4 regions of the Kouleothrix sp. genome follow, and region 4 is predicted to be linked to each of the others. Evidence: riboswitches for the same ligand, from Rfam matches in the RefSeq annotation. Region 4 holds a riboswitch; each other region holds the start of a gene.

Region 1 (4,658 bases), on a different contig from region 4:
GCATCTGCTTCGACGTGCTCACCAGCAGCGCCGAGAGGCCGATCGCGTCGGCGCCAACTTCTACTGCCTTCTCGATGATCGTGTTCAGCGGCACCTGCTTGCCCAGGTCGTACACCGTGTAGCCGTTGTTCGCCAGGATCGTATGCACCAGATTCTTGCCGATGTCGTGCACGTCGCCGTAGACTGTGGCGAGCACCACTTTGCCCTTGGTGGCGCCTTCGAGCTTGTCGAGGTAGCGCTCGAGGTAGGCTACGGTCTTCTTCATCACCTCGGCGCTCTGCAGCACGAATGGCAGGATCAGCTGGCCGGAGCCGAACAGGTCGCCAACTTCTTTCATGGCCGGCAGCAGCACGTTGTTGAGAATGTCGACGGCGGCATCGCCGCGCGGCACCGCGCTAGGCGGTTGAGCGGTTTGCACGTTTGCAGGCTGAACAGTGCTATCGCTGTCACCCGATACTGAACCTGCAACGAGCAACCTGAAATCTTCAACCGATAGGCCCAGCCGTTGCGCCATCAACACATCCACGTCCTCTTCCACGCCTTCTTTCACCCGGTGCACAATCTTCCAGTGCAAGCGCTCGGCCACGCTTAGGCCAGCGGTCGGGTCGGCGCGCGCTGTGGCTACGGCGGCGGCGTTCTGCTCGAAGAACTGGATGAATCGTGCAAGCGCCTCGTCGCGCCGGTCGAAGATCAGGTCTTCGCACAGCTCGCGCTGCTCGGCCGGAATCTCGGCGTAGGGCGTCACGTGGGCCGGGTTGATGATCGCGGTGTCGAGCCCCGCGTCGACGGCGTGCTTCAGGAACACCGAATTGAGCGCGGCGCGGGCGTGCGGCGCGACGCCGAACGACAAATTGCTGACGCCCAGGGTGGTGAAGCAGCCGGGGATATGCTGCTTTACCAGCCGGATGCCCTCGATCGTCTCGATCGCGGCGCGGCGCAGTTCGTCCTGGCCGGTGGTGATCGGGAAGGTCAGCACGTCGAAGATCAGCGACTCGTGCGGCACGCCGTACTCGTCGCGCGCGATCTGGGCGATCCGCCGGGCCACCGCCAGCTTGCGGCCGGCGGTGTGCGCCATCCCGTCCTCGTCGATGGTCATGGCCATCGCGGCCGCGCCGTAGCGCGCTACCAACGGCATGGTGCGGTCGAGCTTCTCGCCGCGGCCGCCCTCGAGCGAGAGCGAGTTGACGATCGCGCGGCCTGGGTAGATCTCGAGCGCGGCCTTGAGCACGTCGGCCTCGGTGGTGTCGATCGCCAACGGCAGCTCGACGTTCATGGTCAGCTTTTTCAGCAGCGCGACCATCTGCTCACGCTCGTCGGCGCGCTCGGTGGTAGCCACGCACACGTCGAGCAGGTGCGCGCCGCCGTCGGCTTGCTCGCGCGCCACGTCGAGCACGCCGTCGTAGTCGTCGTTCAGCAGCAGCCGCTTCACCTTGCGCGAGCCAAGCGTATTGACGCGCTCGCCGATCATTGTGAGCGTCACGTCCTGGCGCAGCGCGGCGGCCTTCACCCCCGACGACACGCTGGGGATGTACTCGACCTGGCGCGCGGCTGGGGCGCGCTCGTAGCCCACGGCCGCGCGTAGCGCCCGGATGTGCGCCGGCCGCGTGCCGCAGCAGCCACCGACGGCGCTCACGCCATACTCGCGCACGAACTCGCCGAGGATGCGCGCGAATGGCTCGGGCTCCATTGGATATACCGTCTCGCCGTCGACCTCGAGCGGCAGCCCGGCGTTGGGGATGCACGAGATCGGCAGCCGCGAGTGCGCGCATAGGTACTGGATGGCCTCGCGCATATGCTCGGGGCCGGTGCTGCAGTTCAGGCCGATCACGTCGACCGGCATTGCCTCGAGCGTCGCGATCACCGCCGGCACCTCGGTGCCCAGCAGCATGCGGCCCGAGAGGTCGAGGAAGATCTGGGCCTGCACGGCCACGTGCGCGCCAGCCTCGTGCTTTGCGCGCCGGATGCCGTCGAGCGCGGCCTTGACCTCGAGAATATCGACGCTGGTCTCGACGAGCAGCACGTCGACGCCACCGGCGATCAGCGCGGCGGCCTGCTCGCGAAAGATCTCCGATAGCTCGTCGAAGGTAATATCCGAGAGCGCCGGGTCGTTCGACGAGGGCAGCTTGCCGGTGGGGCCGATCGAGCCGGCCACGTAGCGCGGCCGGCCGTCCTGGGCGGCGAAGCGCTCGGCGACGCGGCGGGCCAGGCGCGCGGCGGCGATATTCAGCTCGGCGGTGCGATCGGCCAGGCCCCACTCGGCCAGGCGCAGGCGCGTGCTCTGGAAGGTGTTGGTCTCGAGCACGTCGCAGCCGGCCTCCATGAACGAGGTGTGGATCTGCTCGATCACGTCGGGCCGGGCGATCGCCAGGTAGTCGCGGTTGCCGTAGGTGCGCTCGCCGCCGTAATCCTCGGCCGAGAGCCCGAACTGGTCGATGCTCGTGCCCATGGCGCCGTCGAAGATCAGCACGCGCGAGCGTAGCGCCTCGAGATAGGTTGGTTTTGAGCTCATGTGGCTTGACCTCGCCTCAGTGATACCAAATTCGGCCGATCACTTGGTTGATGCTGGGGGTTCGGGGGCGGCGTGGCCGCCCCCGAATTTCTTGTTGGTATGCCCTGCCAGGCTTTGCCGGGCAGGGCATACCAAAAAGAACGTGATCATAACGGAGTTGGTATGAACATGTATGCCTTGGCTTGTTGAACGCAAACAAATACCCTCACGCGCGGGCATGAGGGTTACTACGCTGTCCTCATCTCCCAGCTTGCGCTGTCGGAGTTGGCACCTTCCTTCCGGAGTTTCGAGTGCTGAGTGCTGAGTTAGCCAAGTGCAACTCAAAACTCACGACTGAGAACTTGGGAAGGGGTTGCCGGGGTTTCACAGGGCCGATCCCTCCACCCCTCTTGATGAGCGGTATTCAATTGTTGAGCCGCAGTATAGCAGCCGTCTGGTGGCTTGTCAACGGCGCTGCGCACTTGTCGATCACCTGCGTGGTGTGGCGCCCTGCCCCGCGAGGCCAGCAGGGTACCACACAACCAGAGCTTGGCGGAGCCGGAGCTACCACCAGAATGCGCGGCCGGCCAGCATGCTGCGGATCTGGTCGCAGATCTTATCGGGCTGAATCGGCTTGCTGATGAAGCTGTCGAAGCCGGCATCCTTGGCGCGCAGCCGCGTCTGGTGCATGATATTGGCGGTGATGGCGGCGATATGCGCGCGGGCCGACTGCGGGTGCGCGCGCAGGCGCTTGAGCACCGCGAAACCATCTTCGCCGGGCAGGCCAATGTCGAGCAGCACCAGGTCGATCTGCGGCAGCACCTCGATCAGCTGGATCAGCTTGGCGCCGCTGCCGCGGTGGTAGAAGTGCTTGAAGCCGGCGTGCTTCAGCAGCTCTTCGATCACCAGGTAGGAGTTTGGGTCGTCTTCGACCAGAATAATATAGGCGTTTTCGGGGCGGTCGGGCGGCGCGGTGGGGCGATCGGCGTGTGGCGTAGTTGCCATAGTGTTCCTATCTGCTGAGCGCCGGCTGTGGCTCGCTGGCCAGTGCGCGATGCTCAAGCTGCAGTGGCGTATTCAGCAGCTCCCTGGCCTGGCGCAGGTGCGCGTCGGCCACGGCCGGCAGCGTGAAGCGGAAGGTCGAGCCGCGCCCCAGCGTGCTGGCCACTGTCAGGCGGCCGCCGTGCAGCTCCACCAGCCGCCGGCTGATCGGCAGGCCCAGGCCGGTGCCGCCATAGCGCCGCGAGAGTGTCTCGTCGGCCTGGCGGAACTCCTCGAAGATCAGCTCCAGGTTTTCGGCAGCGATGCCGATGCCAGTATCTTCAACTTCCACCACCACATACCCGCTGTCGGGCGGCTGTTCGCCCTGCGGCGTGTCGGCGGGTGGGGTGTGAAAGGCCGGGTAGACGCGCAGCGTAATGCTGCCGTGCTCGGTAAACTTCACCGCGTTCGAGAGCAGGTTGAGCAGCACCTGGGCCACGCGCATGCGGTCGGCGTACACCAGCGGCAGGTCGCTGGCAAGCTCGGTGCGCAGCGCCAGCGGCTTGCCGTGCGTAAGGCTGCTGGCCGTCACCAGCACCTCGTGCACGATCGGCTCGAGCTGGCTTGGCTCGCGCTGTAGGTCGAGCCGGCCGGCCTCGATCTTGGCGTTGTCGAGAATGTCGTTGAGCAGCTTCAGCAGGTAGTTGCCGGCGTCGTAGATCCGGCCGACATAGTCGTGCTGGTCGGGCGCGAGCGGGCCTTTAAGCTCTTGCTTAAGGATGTACGAGAAGCCGATGATCGCGTTGAGCGGCGTGCGCAGCTCGTGGCTCATATTCGCCACAAACTGCGATTTCATGCGGTTGGCGTACTCGGCGACGGCGCGCGCGTTTTCGAGCTGCTTGTTCGATTCTTGCAGCCGGTGGTTGAGCGAGTCTTGCTCGCGCAGCGCGCGCTGGAGCTGCTTCTCGCTCTCGTACAGCTGGGCCTCGCGGCGCTCGACCTTGTGGTAGCTATCGATCGCCCACTCGACCACGGTGAAGAAGCTGAGCGAGGCCAGCATCGCCACCGCAGCGCTCAGGTAGCCCAGCAGCACGGCGGCGAGGAATGGTAGCTGCCACATCTGGCTGGATTGGCCGTAGCTGATCGCCGCGAGGATCATTGCGGCGATCGCGGCGGTGGCGGCCACAAA
Region 2 (4,658 bases), on a different contig from region 4:
CCAGCTCGACGCCGTCGGGCAGCGCGGCATTCACGGCGGCGTGCTCGAGATCGTGGGTCATGTGTACCAGTAGGGTGCGGCGCGGCTGCAGCTCAGCCGCCACGGCGCAGGCCTGCGCGACATTGAAGTGCGTCGGGTGCTCGGCGTAGCGCAGCGCGTTGAGCACCAGCACATCCAGGCCGCGCAGCAGCGCCAGCGACTCCGGCGGCAGCGCGCTGGCGTCGGTCACATACCCCAGCCGGCCGATGCGGAAGCCGGTGATCGACCATGTGCCATGCTGCACGTCGAATGGCAGCGCGGCCACGCCGGCGGCTCGAAACGCCACGCCGCTGCGGATCTCGCACAGCTCGAGCTCGGGGCGCGTCGAGCCGCGCGAGCTATCGTGAAACGCGTAGCTGAAGCGCTCGCGCACCATCCCCAGCGTGGTAGCCGAGCCAAACAGCGGTATTGCCGAGCGCTGCGCGAAATTCAGCGGCCGTAGATCGTCCAGGCCCGAAATATGATCGGCGTGGGCGTGCGTCAGCAGCACGGCGTCGACGCGGCTGATATGCGCGGCCAGCGCCTGCTGCCGCAGGTCCGGGCCGGCGTCGAACAGCAGCGTGCGGCCACCCGCCTCGAGCAGCGCCGAAGTGCGCAGCCGGTGGTTGTGCGGGTCGGGCGAGGTGCACACGGCGCAGCGGCAGCCGATCACCGGTACGCCCATCGATGTGCCGGTTCCTAAAAATGTCAGTCGCATGCTCGCGTCGCGCGACGCAATTGCGTCGTGCGCCGGCGCCCGGCCCCATCGAAGCAACACGCCGCATGTACTGCTGATCCGGCTGCATTATAGCATACGCGCCCTGCGTGTAGGAGCCTGCTCGCGTGTTTTGCGCGCCGGTATCGCCTGGGCGTGCTGGCAGGTTGCAGCGCGGCCGCAGCTATGCTATAATCGCGCGTCGAAGTGAATAGTATGCTCATCACGAGGGGCGGAGGGACTGGCCCGACGAAGCCCGGCAACCCCATACCAGGTTTTGAATGCTGAGTTTTAAGTGCTGAGTTGTCGAGGTAAAACTCAGGCTTAAAATGCAAACCTCAAAGCTCGGTAGGGAAGGTGCCAATTCCTGCAGGTGTTCCTGATGCACCTGAAAGATGAGAGGTAACATAGCTGGGCCTCTCGCAGTGCGGGCGGCTTTTTTTGATGAAAACAGCCGAAACATTTCAGCATATCTGGTGGGACGGCGACGCCGTGGGCCTGCTCGACCAGCGGCTGCTGCCGGGCGCCGAGGTGGCGGTGCGCTGCGCGACGCTCGGCGATGTGGTGCAGGCAATCAAGAGCATGCAGGTGCGCGGGGCGCCGGCGATCGGCTGCACTGCGGCCTATGGCATGGCGCTGGTGGCGCAGCAGCACCACGGCAGCGCCGCCGAGCTGCTTGCTCGCCTGGCCGAGGCCAAGGCCGCGCTCGACGCCAGCCGCCCCACCGCCGTGAACCTGATGTGGGCAACCGCGCGCATGCTGCGCGCCGCCGAATCCCACGCCACCGACGAGCCAGCCGCGCTGCGCGGCGCGCTGCTCGACGAAGCCCACGCGATCATGGCCGAAGACCTGGCGATGTGCTATGCGATCGGCGAGCACGGCCTGCAGCTCATCCCCGAGCGTGGCCACGTGCTGACGCACTGCAACGCCGGCGGGCTGGCCACCGCCGGGCTTGGCACCGCGCTCGCGCCCATTCGCATCGCGCACAGCAGCGGCCGGCCGGTGCATGTGTTCGTCGACGAAACCCGGCCGTTTTTGCAGGGCGCGCGCCTGACGGCCTGGGAGCTGCAGCGCGCCGGCGTGCCGCTGACGCTGATCACCGATAATATGGCCGCCTACTTCATGCGCCGCGGCGAGATCGACTGCGTGATCGTCGGCGCCGACCGCGTGGTGGCCAATGGCGATATCGCCAACAAGATCGGCACCTACGGCTTGGCCGTGCTGGCGCGCGCCCACGCCATCCCGTTCTATGTCGCAGCGCCTTCCTCCACGATCGATCTGAGCCTGCCCGACGGCGATGCCATCCCGATCGAGCAGCGCGACCCGGCCGAGGTCACGACGATTGGCGGGCAGATGCTGGCGCCGGCCGGCGTGCAGGCCGCGCACCCCGCGTTCGATGTTACGCCCCACGAGCTCATCACCGCCTTGATCACCGAGCGTGGCGTTATTCGGCCGCCATACGAGGAGAACCTGCGTCGTATTATGTAATTTGCGGTTTACGGTTTACGATTTTCTCGGGCCGATGCTGCCCGGTGCCCCGCCAGCGCTCGATGTGGAGTTTATCGTAAATCCAAAATCGTAAATCGTAAATCGCTATGCCGTTGCCTTTCGCACCCGCCGCCCTGCCGCTGCTGCTGGGCGGGCTGCCGCACCGCAACGCGGCGCAGGCGCTCGAGATCTCGCGCCGCTACGCCGGGGCGCTGCTGGCCTGGCCGCAGCTGCCTCAGCGCAGCTTGCGCGAGCAAAGCGTCGTGCAGAGCATGCTCGGCTTTCCGGGGCTGGTGGTCGACGAAACCCAGGCCCGCGTGTATGTCGACCGGCGGCGCGCCGAGCGCGAGCTCGACCGGCTGGGGCTGGCCTACCTGGAAGATCGCTACGCGACGGTGGCGCTCGCCCCCGACGACGCCTACGGCCTCGATGAGCTGCTGCGCCAGGCCGAGGGGCTGCGCGCCGCCAAGGCGCTCAAGGGCCAGCTGACCGGGCCGATCAGCCTGGCGGCGCAGGTGACCGACGAAAACGACCAGCCGCTGCTGTACGACGACATGCTGTTCGACGCGCTGGCGCAGCACTTGGCGCTGCGCGCCGAGTGGCAGGAGGCGCGGCTGAGCGAGTGGAACCCGACGACGATCATCTGCGTCGACGAACCGTTTCTCGAGATGGTCGGCCTGCCGTTTGTGCCCGTCGAGTGGCCGCGCGTGCGCGAGCAGATCGACCAGGTGCTCGAAGGCGTGCGCGGCTGCAAGGCGCTGTTCGCCGGCGGGGTGCCCAACTGGCACGAGCTGCTGCAGATCGGCGTCGATATGATTATCGCCGATGTCGCGCATCACGGCGCGGCGCTGGCCGAAGCGGCGCCGGCGCTCGGCGAGTTTCTCGGACGCGGCGGCGTGGTTGGCCTGGGCCTGCTACCCGCCGACGAAGACGCAATTGCGCGGGCCAGCGCCGATACGCTGGCGGCGCAGGCCGGCGCGCTGGCCGGGCAGCTCGCGCCGCACGGCATCGCCGCCGAGGCGCTGCTGCGCCAGTCGGTGCTCTCGGTCGCGGGCACACTGAGCCGCCTCTCGGTGGCGGCCGCCGAGCGCGCTCTGCAGCTTCTGGCCGAAGCCTCGGCGCAGCTGCGCGAGCAGTACAAGCTGATCTAGTTGCGCAGATTGCAATCTGCGCTTTGCAACAAGGAGCAATTCGTGCGAATCGTCGTCACTGGCTCGCTCGCCTACGATTATATTATGGACTTTCCCGGCTACTTCAAGGATCATATTCTGCCGGATAAAGTTCATATGCTCACCGTCAGCTTTCTGGTCGACTCAATGCGGCGCATGCGCGGCGGCGTGGCCGGCAACATCGCCTACACGCTCGCGCTGCTGGGCGATCGCCCGCTGGTGGTGGCTACCGCCGGCCAGGATTTCGGCGAGTACCGTGCCCTGATGGAGCGCCAGGGCATCGACGCCAGCGGCATCCGCCTGATCGACGACGAGTTCACCGCCTCGTGCTTTATCAACACCGACAAAGCCAACAACCAGATCGTCGCGTTCTATACCGGCGCGATGGCGCACTCCAAGCACCTCTCGCTGCTGGGCCTCGGGCTCGGCGCCGGCGACTTGGTGATTATCTCGCCGACTGATCCCGAGGCGATGTCGCGCTATGCCGCCGAGTGCCGCGCGCAGGGCGTGCCGTTCCTGTTCGACCCCGGCAAGCAGACGCCGCGCCTCGACGGCGAGCAGATCCTGGCTGGCCTGAATGGCGCCAGCGTGCTGGTTGGCAACGACTACGAGTTCGCCATGATGGCGCAGAAGACTGGCCGCAGCGAGGCCGATCTGATCGGCAGCGCCCCGTTGGCGGTGGTAACGCGCGGCAGCGAGGGCTCGGTGCTCTACGACAATGCGCACGCCAGCGAGATCGCCATCCCCGTGGCCCCGATCGCCGATGTCGTCGACCCGACCGGCGCCGGCGATGCGTACCTGGGCGGCCTGGTGTTCGGCCTGGCGCGCGGGCTGCCGCTCGATGTCGCCGGCCGCGTGGCCGCGCTGGCCGCCGCCTACGCGATCGAGAAGCGCGGCTGCCAGGAGCATAGCTACACCGTCGCCGAGTTCGCCGAGCGCTATGCCGCTGCGTTCGGGCCGAGCCGCGCGATTGAAACATGGGCCGCCGACGGCGTAACGCGGTGAAGCGATGAAGCGATGGCAGGGCTGGCTCGTGTCATCGTGCCAGGAGTGAGTATGCGCTGGGGAATCATCAGCACCGGCCATATCGCCGGGAAGTTTGCCGACGCGCTCCGCCCGTCGGGCAGCGAGCAGGTTGTGGCGGTGGCCAGCCGCGATGCGGCGCGCGCCGCCGAGTTCGCGCGGGGCCACGGCGGCGCCCGCGCCTATGGCTCGTATGCGGCGCTGCTGGCCGACGCCGACGTCGACGCCGTGTATATCGGCCTGCC
Region 3 (4,658 bases), on a different contig from region 4:
CGCTGCTGAACGAGAGCAGCAGAAACTCCGAGCGGCTGCGCGCCAGCGCGGCGTCGAGCGAGCCGTAGCGCGCCGGCAGATCCCAGTAGTCCATCGCCTTGGTAATATACAGGTACGAGTTCGCGTCGAAGCGCGCGTTGAAGATCGCGCCCTGGTAGTCGAGGTAGCTCTCGATCGCGAACTCGCGGTCGAGCGAGAACGCCGGGCCGCTGCCGTCTTGAAACGCGCGGCCGAATTTGTGCTCGAGCGCCGGCTCGCTGAGGTAGGTAATATGGCCGATCATGCGCGCAATCGCCAGGCCGTCGGTGGGCGGCTCGCCGCCGTAGTAGTCGCCGCTGCGCCAGCGCGGGTCGCTGACGATCGCACGCCGGCCGATCGCGTTCCACGCCACCGTCTGCGGCGATGAGCGCGCGCTTGTGGCGAGCAGGATGGTGCCGCGCACGCGCTCGGGCAGTGCGGTGGCCCACTCAAGCGCCTGAAAGCCGCCCATCGAGCCGCCGGCCACCGCCAGCAGCTGCGCGATCCCCAGCCGGTCGATCAGCCGGGCCTGGGCGCGCACCATATCGCCGATCGTAATCACCGGAAAGCGCGCGCCGTAGGCCCGGCCGGTGGCTAGGTCGGCGCTGCTGGGGCCGGTGCTGCCCTGGCAGCCGCCGATCACATTCGAGCAGATCACAAAGTAGCGATCGGTGTCGAATGGCCGGCCGGGGCCGACCATCGCGTCCCACCAGCCCGGCTTGGCCGCGCCGGCGTGCCAGCCGGCGGCGTGGGCGTCGCCCGAGAGCGCGTGCAGCAGCAGGATGGCGTTGTCGCGCGCCGCGTTGAGCCGGCCGTATGCCTCGTAGGCCAGCGTGACCGGCGCCAGCTGCGCGCCGCTCTCGAGCACCAGCGGATCGAGCCAGGTCATCGTGCGCCGCTCGACCAGGCCAAGGCCGTCGCTCTGTCGCTCGCGTGTCATAGCGATCATCGTCTCGACTCCACATGTAAGGGCGAAGCATCGCCGGCACAACCTCGGGCTGGCATTCACGGGCGGCGCATCGCCCTTACCTAGTGGCGCCGGCTACACCTGGGCCAGCGCGTGATCCAGGTCGGCGAGGATGTCGTCGATCGTCTCGATGCCGATCGACAGCCGCACGTAGTCGTCGGTCACGCCGGTGATCGCCTGCTCTTCGGGCGACAGCTGGCTGTGGGTGGTGGTGGCAGGGTGAATGGCCAGGCTCTTGGCGTCGCCGATATTCGCCAGGTGCGAGAACAGCTTCAGGCTGTTGATGAACTTGGCGCCGGCCGCGCGCCCGCCCTTGATCCCGAAGCCCAGGATGCCGCTCTGGCCCTTGGGCAGGTACTTCTTGGCCAGCTCGTACGTCGGGTGGCTGGGCAGGCCGGGGTAGTTGACCCAGGCGACCTTGGCGTGCTCTTCGAGGTACTTGGCCACGGCGAGCGCGTTCTGGCTATGGCGCTCCATGCGCAGCGGCAGCGTCTCGATGCCCTGGAGCAGCAGAAAGGCGTTGAACGGGCTGATCGCCGCGCCGATGTCGCGCAGCAGCTGCACGCGCGCCTTGATGATATACGCCAGCGGGCCGAGCGCCTGGGTGTACACCAGGCCGTGGTACGACTCGTCGGGCTCGGTCAGGCCGGGGAAGCGGCCGCTGGCGGCCCAGTCGAACTTGCCGCTGTCGATCAGCAGGCCGCCGATGCTGGTGCCGTGGCCGCCGATGTACTTGGTGGCCGAGTGCACCACAATGTCGGCGCCCCAATCGAACGGCCGCGACAGGTACGGGGTGGCGGTGGTCGAGTCGACGATCACCGGCACGCCGGCCTCGTGCGCGATCGCCGAGATCGCCTCGAGGTTCAGCACGTCGAGCTTCGGGTTGCCGATAAACTCAAGGAAGAACGCCTTGGTGCGCTCGTCGATCGCGCTGCGGAAGCCATCGAGGTCGCGCGCATCGACGAAGCGCGTGGTGATGCCGAGCTTCGGCAGGGTGTGGCGGAACAGGTTGTAGGTGCCGCCATACAGATCCGACGACGAGATGATGTTGTCGCCCGCGCCGGCGATATTCAGGATCGAGAATGTCTCGGCGGCCTGGCCCGAGGCCAGCGCCAGCGCTCCCACGCCGCCCTCGAGCGCGGCAATCCGCTGCTCGAGCACGTCCTGCGTCGGGTTCATGATCCGGGTGTAGATGTTGCCGAATTCCTGCAGGCCGAACAGCCGCGCGGCGTGGTCGGTGTCTTTGAACTGGTACGACGTTGTCTGGTAGATCGGCACCGCGCGCGCGCCGGTGGTCGGGTCGGCCTGCTGGCCGCCGTGCAGCGCCAGCGTCTCGAAGCCGGTGAACGTGATATCGTCCGCCATAGTGGTGTGCCTCCTTGGGCGTTTCGCTAATTGCCAGCAGCGATCTTCCAGCGTGATCGAGAGCGCGGGTGCCAAATGGCCCGGTGAGCGGCGATGGGGCCTCAGCCGGCGATGCACGTGAGCTCGGCGTGATCGTGGCGGCTGGCAGCGAAAAGCCCTCATCGAATAGACGGATGAGGGCCAGCACTAGCTTCAAACAAAACGCCCTTCCAAACAAATTTGGAAGGGGCGTACGTCTGCGTATGCCTCTCATCTTCCAGTCGCGCTGCCGGATTTGGCACCCTAATGATTGAGGTTTGAGCCTTGAGCTTTGAGCCCTGAATAGTTCAGAACTCGCAGCCGAGAACTCAAACGTCTTTCCAGGGTTGCCGAGGTTTCACAGGGCCGGTCCCTCCACCTCTCTGGATAAGAGTCGCGCTCTTCAGTTGTTGCGGCCAATGATAATTGAGTCACGCAATTTTGTCAAGGAGCGCCCATGCCTTGACAGGGCTCGTGCAAGGTCGCTCGACCCCTCCCCCTACCCTCCCCTGTCAGGGGAGGGGCAACACATCGTACGCATGCCTTGACAAAATTACGCAATGCCGGCCCTGTGCCCCGTTTTTCGCACGCGGAAGAGAGGTGCGCTCGAAACACGTTGCGCGAGCCGCGCGCCTTGATAGCGCCGCGCGCGGCTGGTATAATCGCCAGCATCGAACCAACCATCCAAAAGGATCGTTTGTGGCAACAACCGGCCAGTCGCCTTCAGCAGAACCCCGTGGCCCGGCGCGCCCCCGGCGGCGCTGGCTGCCTTTTGCGATCGGGATGCTGATCGGGCTGGCGCTTGGCGGCGCGGCACTGCTGTACATGCAGGCCCGCACCACGCTGCAAAGCATCCAGCAGCCCGATGCCCGCCGTGCGCCCACGCCTACGCCGCGCAGCATTATCCAGCGGATCATTGGCGGCGGCGAGCTTTACCCGACCCAGCCCCCGCTGCCCGACGCGCTGCGCGAGCCGTTCACCACGCTGCTGATCGGCGTGGACACGCGCCCCGACCCCGGCGAGGGCGTGCGCAGCGATACGCTCATCCTGGTGCGCGTCGACCCGGTGGCTAAGTGGGCTGCGATGCTGTCGATCCCGCGCGACTCGGTGACCAGCATTCCGCACCTCGGCCGCGCCAAGATCAACGCGGCCTACTCGCATGGCTACGCTAACGCCGCCGCGCTGTATGGCCCCGGCACCACCCCCGAGGCCGGTGGCGCCGCGCTGGCGGCCGAGGCGATCGAAAATTTCCTGGGCGTCAAGGTCGACTACACCGCCCAGGTCGATTTCCACGGCTTTGCCGCGCTGGTCGACTCGATCGGCGGCGTGCTTGTCGACGTGCCCAAGCCGCTGCTCGACGCCGAGTACCCCACCGACGACTACGGCGTCGAGCGGATCTACATCCCCGCCGGCCTGCAGGTGCTCGACGGCCGGCACGCGCTGATCTACGCCCGCTCGCGCCACGCCAGCACCGATTTCGACCGCAGCCAGCGCCAGCAGCGCGTGCTGCGCGCCGTGCTCGACCAGGTGCGCGCGCGCGGGCTGCTCGACAACATCGCCACGCTGCCGCAGTGGGCCGATGTGCTGGCCCAGAATGTGCGTACCACGCTGCCGATCGGCCAGCTGGGCATGATCAATGGCCTGGCCGGCCTGGCCCGCGAGCTGCATGGCGACCGCGTGCTGCAGTTCAGCATCAACCCGCTCGACGTGGCGATCGACTACGAGGATGGCTCGGATATCTACTGGAACGCCGCCGACGTGGCTACGGTGGTGTCGCGCTGGCGCGCCGGCCCGCAGGCTGCCTCGCAGCGCGGCCGCATCCAGGTGCTCAACGGCGCAGCAGTGGCCGGGATTGCCGGCAAGGTCAGTAGCTACCTGCGCGGCCAGGGCTTTGTGCTGGCCGACCCTGGCCAGGCGCCGCAGGTGTACGAGCACTCGCAGATCATCGACTACACCGGCCAGCCCGAGACGCGCCAGCGCCTGGCGAGCTTGCTCGGCATCGACGCGCGCTACATCCAATCGTCGCCTGCCGCCGATGCGCCGGCCCGGCTCGATCGCGCCGATATTGTTCTGATTGTCGGGCAGGATTACCAGCCGCGCTGGGCCGGCGAGTAGGCTGCGCGCAGGCTGCGCCATTCTCGTGCTGTGCCGAGCTCCGCGGCTGCATTCCGCCGGCCGCTCGAAAGGAGAGCTGCTATGCGGCGATTTCGCTGGCCCGCGCTTGCGGCGCTGTTGCTCGCGCTTCTGGCGGCGCCGCTGCCGGCGCGCGCACTGGGTGGCTGGTCGCCGG
Region 4 (4,658 bases):
CGAAATCAGTAAATGCCCGCTCTTCCCATTATCAGATCGACGCGTTATCTTCATAGTACTGCACCTTTTGTTCTTTTAGTATATACACACTCATTATAAGGATTGTCGCTATAAAATCAATTTGGCATAACAGTGTAATTTATTATGTGGAAATGTGTTAGAATGTGTATATACACGATGAGTTCTTTGCGTATTGGCACACCCTCGGCCCGGAACAGCCAGCACGGCCAGCCTGTGCATCCACAGCCCTTGCCATCGGTATAACTCCCACTCATAGAGCGATCATCCACTGATTGCACAGATGACGCAGATGATGCTCGTACCTCCGCCAACGATTGGCGCGGATTGTTCAACCTGTATCTGATCGGTTCTACAAGGATCGCTCAGAAGAAGTGAAAGGCCAACGACTATGGCAGAAGAGTTTCGCATTCGGCCGCTGGCAGACCGCGTGGTGATCAAGCCAGCGGAGCGCGAGGAGAAGACCAAGAGCGGCATCTTGCTGCCCGACACCGCCAGCAAAGAGCGGCCGATGGAAGGCACTATCCTGGCCGTCGGCGAGGGCCGGCTGGACGATAATGGCAAGCGCGTGCCGATGAACGTCAAGGCTGGCGACAAAGTTCTGTTCGCCAAGTACAGCGGCACCGAGTACAAAGTCGACGACGTCGAGTACCTGATCCTATCCGAGAAAGATATTCTGGGCATCATTTCCGAATAGTCAGAAGTAAGAATACAGCATTCAGAAGATCATTGAAATCATCGCAAGCATTGCGTTTCGGTGATAGCACCTTCTTCTAGCCACTGACCACTGACTACTGACTGCGTTATTCACAGAGAGGACTCCCCAGCCCTATGGCGAAGCAACTCAAATTCAACGAGGAGGCCCGGCGCTCGCTCAAGCGCGGCGTCGACATTGTTGCCGACGCGGTCAAGACCACGCTCGGCCCGCGCGGCCGCAACGTCGCGATCGACAAGAAGTTCGGCGCCCCGACCGTCACCCACGACGGCGTCACCGTCGCCAAGGAGATCGAGCTCAAGGATCCGTTTGAGAACATGGGCGCGCGCTTGCTGGTCGAGGTGGCCACCAAGACCAACGATGTGGCCGGCGATGGCACCACCACCGCCACCGTGCTGGCCCAGGCGATCGTCACCGAGGGCCTCAAGGTTGTCGCCGCCGGTGCCAACCCGATGCTGATCAAGCGCGGGCTGGACAAGGGCGCCGAGGCGCTGGTGGCCGAGCTGAAGAGCCTGGCCAAGCCGGTGCGCGACCGCGCCGACATCGCGCACGTCGCGACGATCTCGGCCGCCGACAGCGAGATCGGCGACCTGATCGCCGAGGTGATGGAGAAGGTCGGCAAAGACGGCGTGATCACGGTCGAGGAGAGCAAGGGCATCGCCTTCGAGAAGGAATACACCGAGGGCATGCAGATCGACCGTGGCTATATCTCGGCCTACTTCGTGACGGACACTGCCAAAATGGAAGCAGATCTGGAGGAGCCGTACATCCTGATCACCGACAAGAAGATCGCCAGCATCAATGAGATTCTGCCGGTGCTCGAGAAGGTGCTGCAGGTCACCAAGAACTTCGTAATCGTCGCCGAGGATATCGACGGCGAGGCGCTGGCGACGCTGGTGGTGAACAAGCTGCGCGGCACGATCAACGTCCTGGCGATCAAAGCGCCGGGCTTCGGCGACCGCCGCAAGGCCATGCTGCAGGACATCGCCATCCTGACCGGCGGCACGGTGATCTCCGAGGAGATCGGCCGCAAGCTCGACAGCGCTACCACCGAAGACCTCGGCCGCGCGCGCCGCGTGGTGTCCGACAAAGACAACACCACCTTCATCGAAGGCCACGGCGATCAGGAGGCAATACAGGCACGCGTTTCGCAGATCCGCGCGCAGATCGAAACGACGACGTCGGACTTCGACCGCGAGAAGCTGCAGGAGCGGCTGGCCAAGCTGGCCGGCGGCGTGGCGGTGCTGAAGGTCGGCGGCGCCACCGAGCCCGAGCTGAAGGAGAAGAAGCACCGCGTCGAGGACGCGCTCTCGACCGCGCGGGCGGCCGTCGAGGAAGGCATTGTGCCGGGCGGCGGCGTGGCGCTGATCAACGCGCTAGGCGCGCTCGACAGCGTGAAAGTCGACAACGACGACGAGCGCTTCGGCGTGCAGATCCTGCGCCGCGCGCTCGAGGAGCCGATGCGGCAGCTGGCCAAGAACGCGGGCGAGGATGGGGCGGTGATCATCAACACCGTGCGCCGCCACCAGAAGGAGAAGGGCGACACGAGCTACGGCTACAACGTGCTGACCGGCGAGCTTGGCAGCATGCTGGAGCAGGGCGTGGTCGACCCAGTGAAGGTGACGCGGAGTGCAGTGCAGAACGCTGTCTCGATCGCCGGGCTGCTGCTCACCACCGAGGCGCTGATCACAGACATCCCTGAGGCTAACGCTGGTGGTGGTGGAATGCCTGGCGGCATGGATGGCATGGGCGGCATGGGTGGCATGGACTTCTAGGATCACAAGCTCATAGCTGGGTGCCAGCTCATGGTGCGCAGGCGGCATCGAATACCGATGCTGCCTGCGCTTGTTTTTTCCCGATCACAATGTAGGGGCGGCATACTGCCGCCCGCACGCTGCAATTCGAGCATAATACCAAATCCGGCTGATCGCTCGGATTATAGTGGGGGTTCGGGGCGGCTTCGCCGCCCCCGAAATTTCTTTTCTGTGCGCGCCCGGCTTGCCGGCGCCGCACAAGAAAACACAAGTAATCAAACGGAATTGGTATAACAATGTAGGAGCGGCGCGTGTTCCGCCCCAGATTGAGCCCACAACGCGCATCTGCGCCTATGATCGGGCAGGCTATGGCTGGGGTGAAAGTTGACAATTTCAGGCAAGTAATGTATCATTGCCGGCATAATTGAATAGCGCATACTCTTATCCAGAGAGGTGGAGGGACCGGCCCGATGAAGCCTCGGCAACCCTGGAAAGAACGTGGCGTTCCGAGCTGAAGAGGCGTGGTGGCGAAGTGTTTCGCCCCGCGTGCCTCTCGCCCCGAACGGCCGCTCGATCATTAGGGTGCCAACTCCGGCAGCGCAAACTGGAAGATGAGAGGCGAACGCTGATGTACGCCTTTTCCATGTGTCGTGGAAAAGGCGTTTTGTTGGTCCGCATCAGCGGGCGCCCGTCGTCCAGCACGATGGGCGTTTTTTATTTCCGCTCTGATGAAAGGACGATCACGTGATTACCGACACCACTGGCGCCTGTACACGCACACCCCTCAATGTCGCGCGCATCCGGCAGGATTTTCCAACGCTGCAGCAGCAGATCCACGGCCATCCGGTTGTGTTTCTCGATAGCGCGGCATCGTCGCAGAAGCCAGTGGCGGTGCTCGAGGCCATGGAGCAGGCGTACCGCTCGACATACGCGAATGTCCATCGCGGCGCCTACAGCTTCAGCATGCGCATCACCGAGCTTTACGAGCAAGCGCGCGCCAGCATTGCCGATTTCATCGGCGCGCCCTCTGCTAGCCAGATCGTCTTTACACGCAATGCAACCGAGGCGCTTAATCTGCTGGCGTACTCGTACGGCCGCACCTTTCTGCGGCCGGGCGACGAGATCGTGCTGACTGACCTGGAGCACCACGCCAACTACCTGCCCTGGCTGGAGCTGGCACGCGAGCGCGGCCTGAATATAAAGCGCATCCCGCTGACTGCCGAAGGCACGCTTGATCTGTCGTGCCTCGACGCGCTGCTGACCCCGCGCGTGCGGCTGGTGAGTTTTGCGCATGTCTCGAATGTGCTCGGCACGATCACCGACCCGCGCCCGATCATTGAGCGGGCGCACGCGCTTGGCGCGCTGGTCGCGCTGGACGCGTGCCAGTCGGCGCCGCACATGCCGCTGGACGTTGGCGCGCTCGATGCCGATTTTGCGGTGTTCTCGGGGCACAAGATGCTCGGCCCGACCGGCATCGGCGTGCTCTACGGCCGCGCCGAGCTACTGGCCGCGATGCCGCCGTTCTTGACGGGCGGCGATGTCGCGCGTGATGTCGATTTTGACAGGGTTGTATGGGAAGACGCGCCGCTGAAGTTCGAAGCCGGCACGCCGGCATTTGTCGAGGCGATCGGCCTGGGCGCGGCAGTCACGTACCTCGGCAAGCTTGGCCTGGCCGCAGTACACGCGCACGAGCGCGCACTGACCGAGTATGCCCTGCGTCGCCTCAGCGCCCTCCCCGGCCTGCGCATCTATGGCCCGCGCGATGCAAAGCTGCGCGGCGGCGTCGTGACGTTCACCGTCGATGGCGTTGCGCCACACGATATCGCCACCGCCCTCGATCAGCGCGGTATTGCCATCCGCTCGGGCCGCCACTGCGCGCACCCGCTGCACCGGCTGCTCGGGCTGGACTCGAGCGCGCGCGCCAGCTTCACGATCTACAACGACTTCGCCGATGTCGACGCGCTCGTCGATGGGCTCGCGGCAATACAGCGCCATCCGGTGCAAACTGCGCCCGCCAGGGCTGCCGACTGCCGTACGCCTCAGGTGGTGCAGGCGCGCGGCTTCGCGCTGGCCTAGCTTTCTCTGGTGCCGGCGCCATACCGGCTTAGAGTGGGAGAAAGTCTATTAGACTTTATTGAAAATAACAATGGTGGGGGTTTAGGGGGCCTGCG

The links. Region 4 has a riboswitch for S-adenosylmethionine ahead of U0177_RS21885 (cysteine desulfurase). Riboswitches for the same ligand answer to the same signal wherever they lie in the genome.
Region 1: linked by a shared signal. The riboswitch ahead of U0177_RS02670 (homocysteine S-methyltransferase family protein) and the one ahead of U0177_RS21885 (cysteine desulfurase) in region 4 are both predicted to bind S-adenosylmethionine.
Region 2: linked by a shared signal. The riboswitch ahead of mtnA (S-methyl-5-thioribose-1-phosphate isomerase) and the one ahead of U0177_RS21885 (cysteine desulfurase) in region 4 are both predicted to bind S-adenosylmethionine.
Region 3: linked by a shared signal. The riboswitch ahead of U0177_RS06265 (homocysteine synthase) and the one ahead of U0177_RS21885 (cysteine desulfurase) in region 4 are both predicted to bind S-adenosylmethionine.

The regions. Positions count from the first base shown of each region.
Region 1 is NZ_JAXLWP010000003.1:714,383-719,040, forward strand. It holds gene U0177_RS02670 (homocysteine S-methyltransferase family protein) at 1-2,509, opposite strand, end outside; SAM riboswitch class I at 2,745-2,908, opposite strand; gene U0177_RS02675 (response regulator) at 3,053-3,493, opposite strand; gene U0177_RS02680 (ATP-binding protein) at 3,501-4,658, opposite strand, start outside.
Region 2 is NZ_JAXLWP010000005.1:298,316-302,973, reverse strand. It holds gene U0177_RS05985 (MBL fold metallo-hydrolase) at 1-796, opposite strand, end outside; SAM riboswitch class I at 951-1,135, shown strand; gene mtnA (S-methyl-5-thioribose-1-phosphate isomerase) at 1,178-2,221, shown strand; gene U0177_RS05975 (hypothetical protein) at 2,329-3,372, shown strand; gene U0177_RS05970 (carbohydrate kinase family protein) at 3,415-4,395, shown strand; gene U0177_RS05965 (Gfo/Idh/MocA family protein) at 4,447-4,658, shown strand, end outside.
Region 3 is NZ_JAXLWP010000006.1:18,607-23,264, forward strand. It holds gene U0177_RS06260 (homoserine O-acetyltransferase) at 1-958, opposite strand, end outside; gene U0177_RS06265 (homocysteine synthase) at 1,061-2,350, opposite strand; SAM riboswitch class I at 2,597-2,762, opposite strand; gene U0177_RS06270 (LCP family protein) at 3,068-4,483, shown strand; gene U0177_RS06275 (Kelch repeat-containing protein) at 4,565-4,658, shown strand, end outside.
Region 4 is NZ_JAXLWP010000026.1:33,800-38,457, reverse strand. It holds gene groES (co-chaperone GroES) at 410-715, shown strand; gene groL (chaperonin GroEL) at 850-2,508, shown strand; SAM riboswitch class I at 2,926-3,105, shown strand; gene U0177_RS21885 (cysteine desulfurase) at 3,232-4,563, shown strand.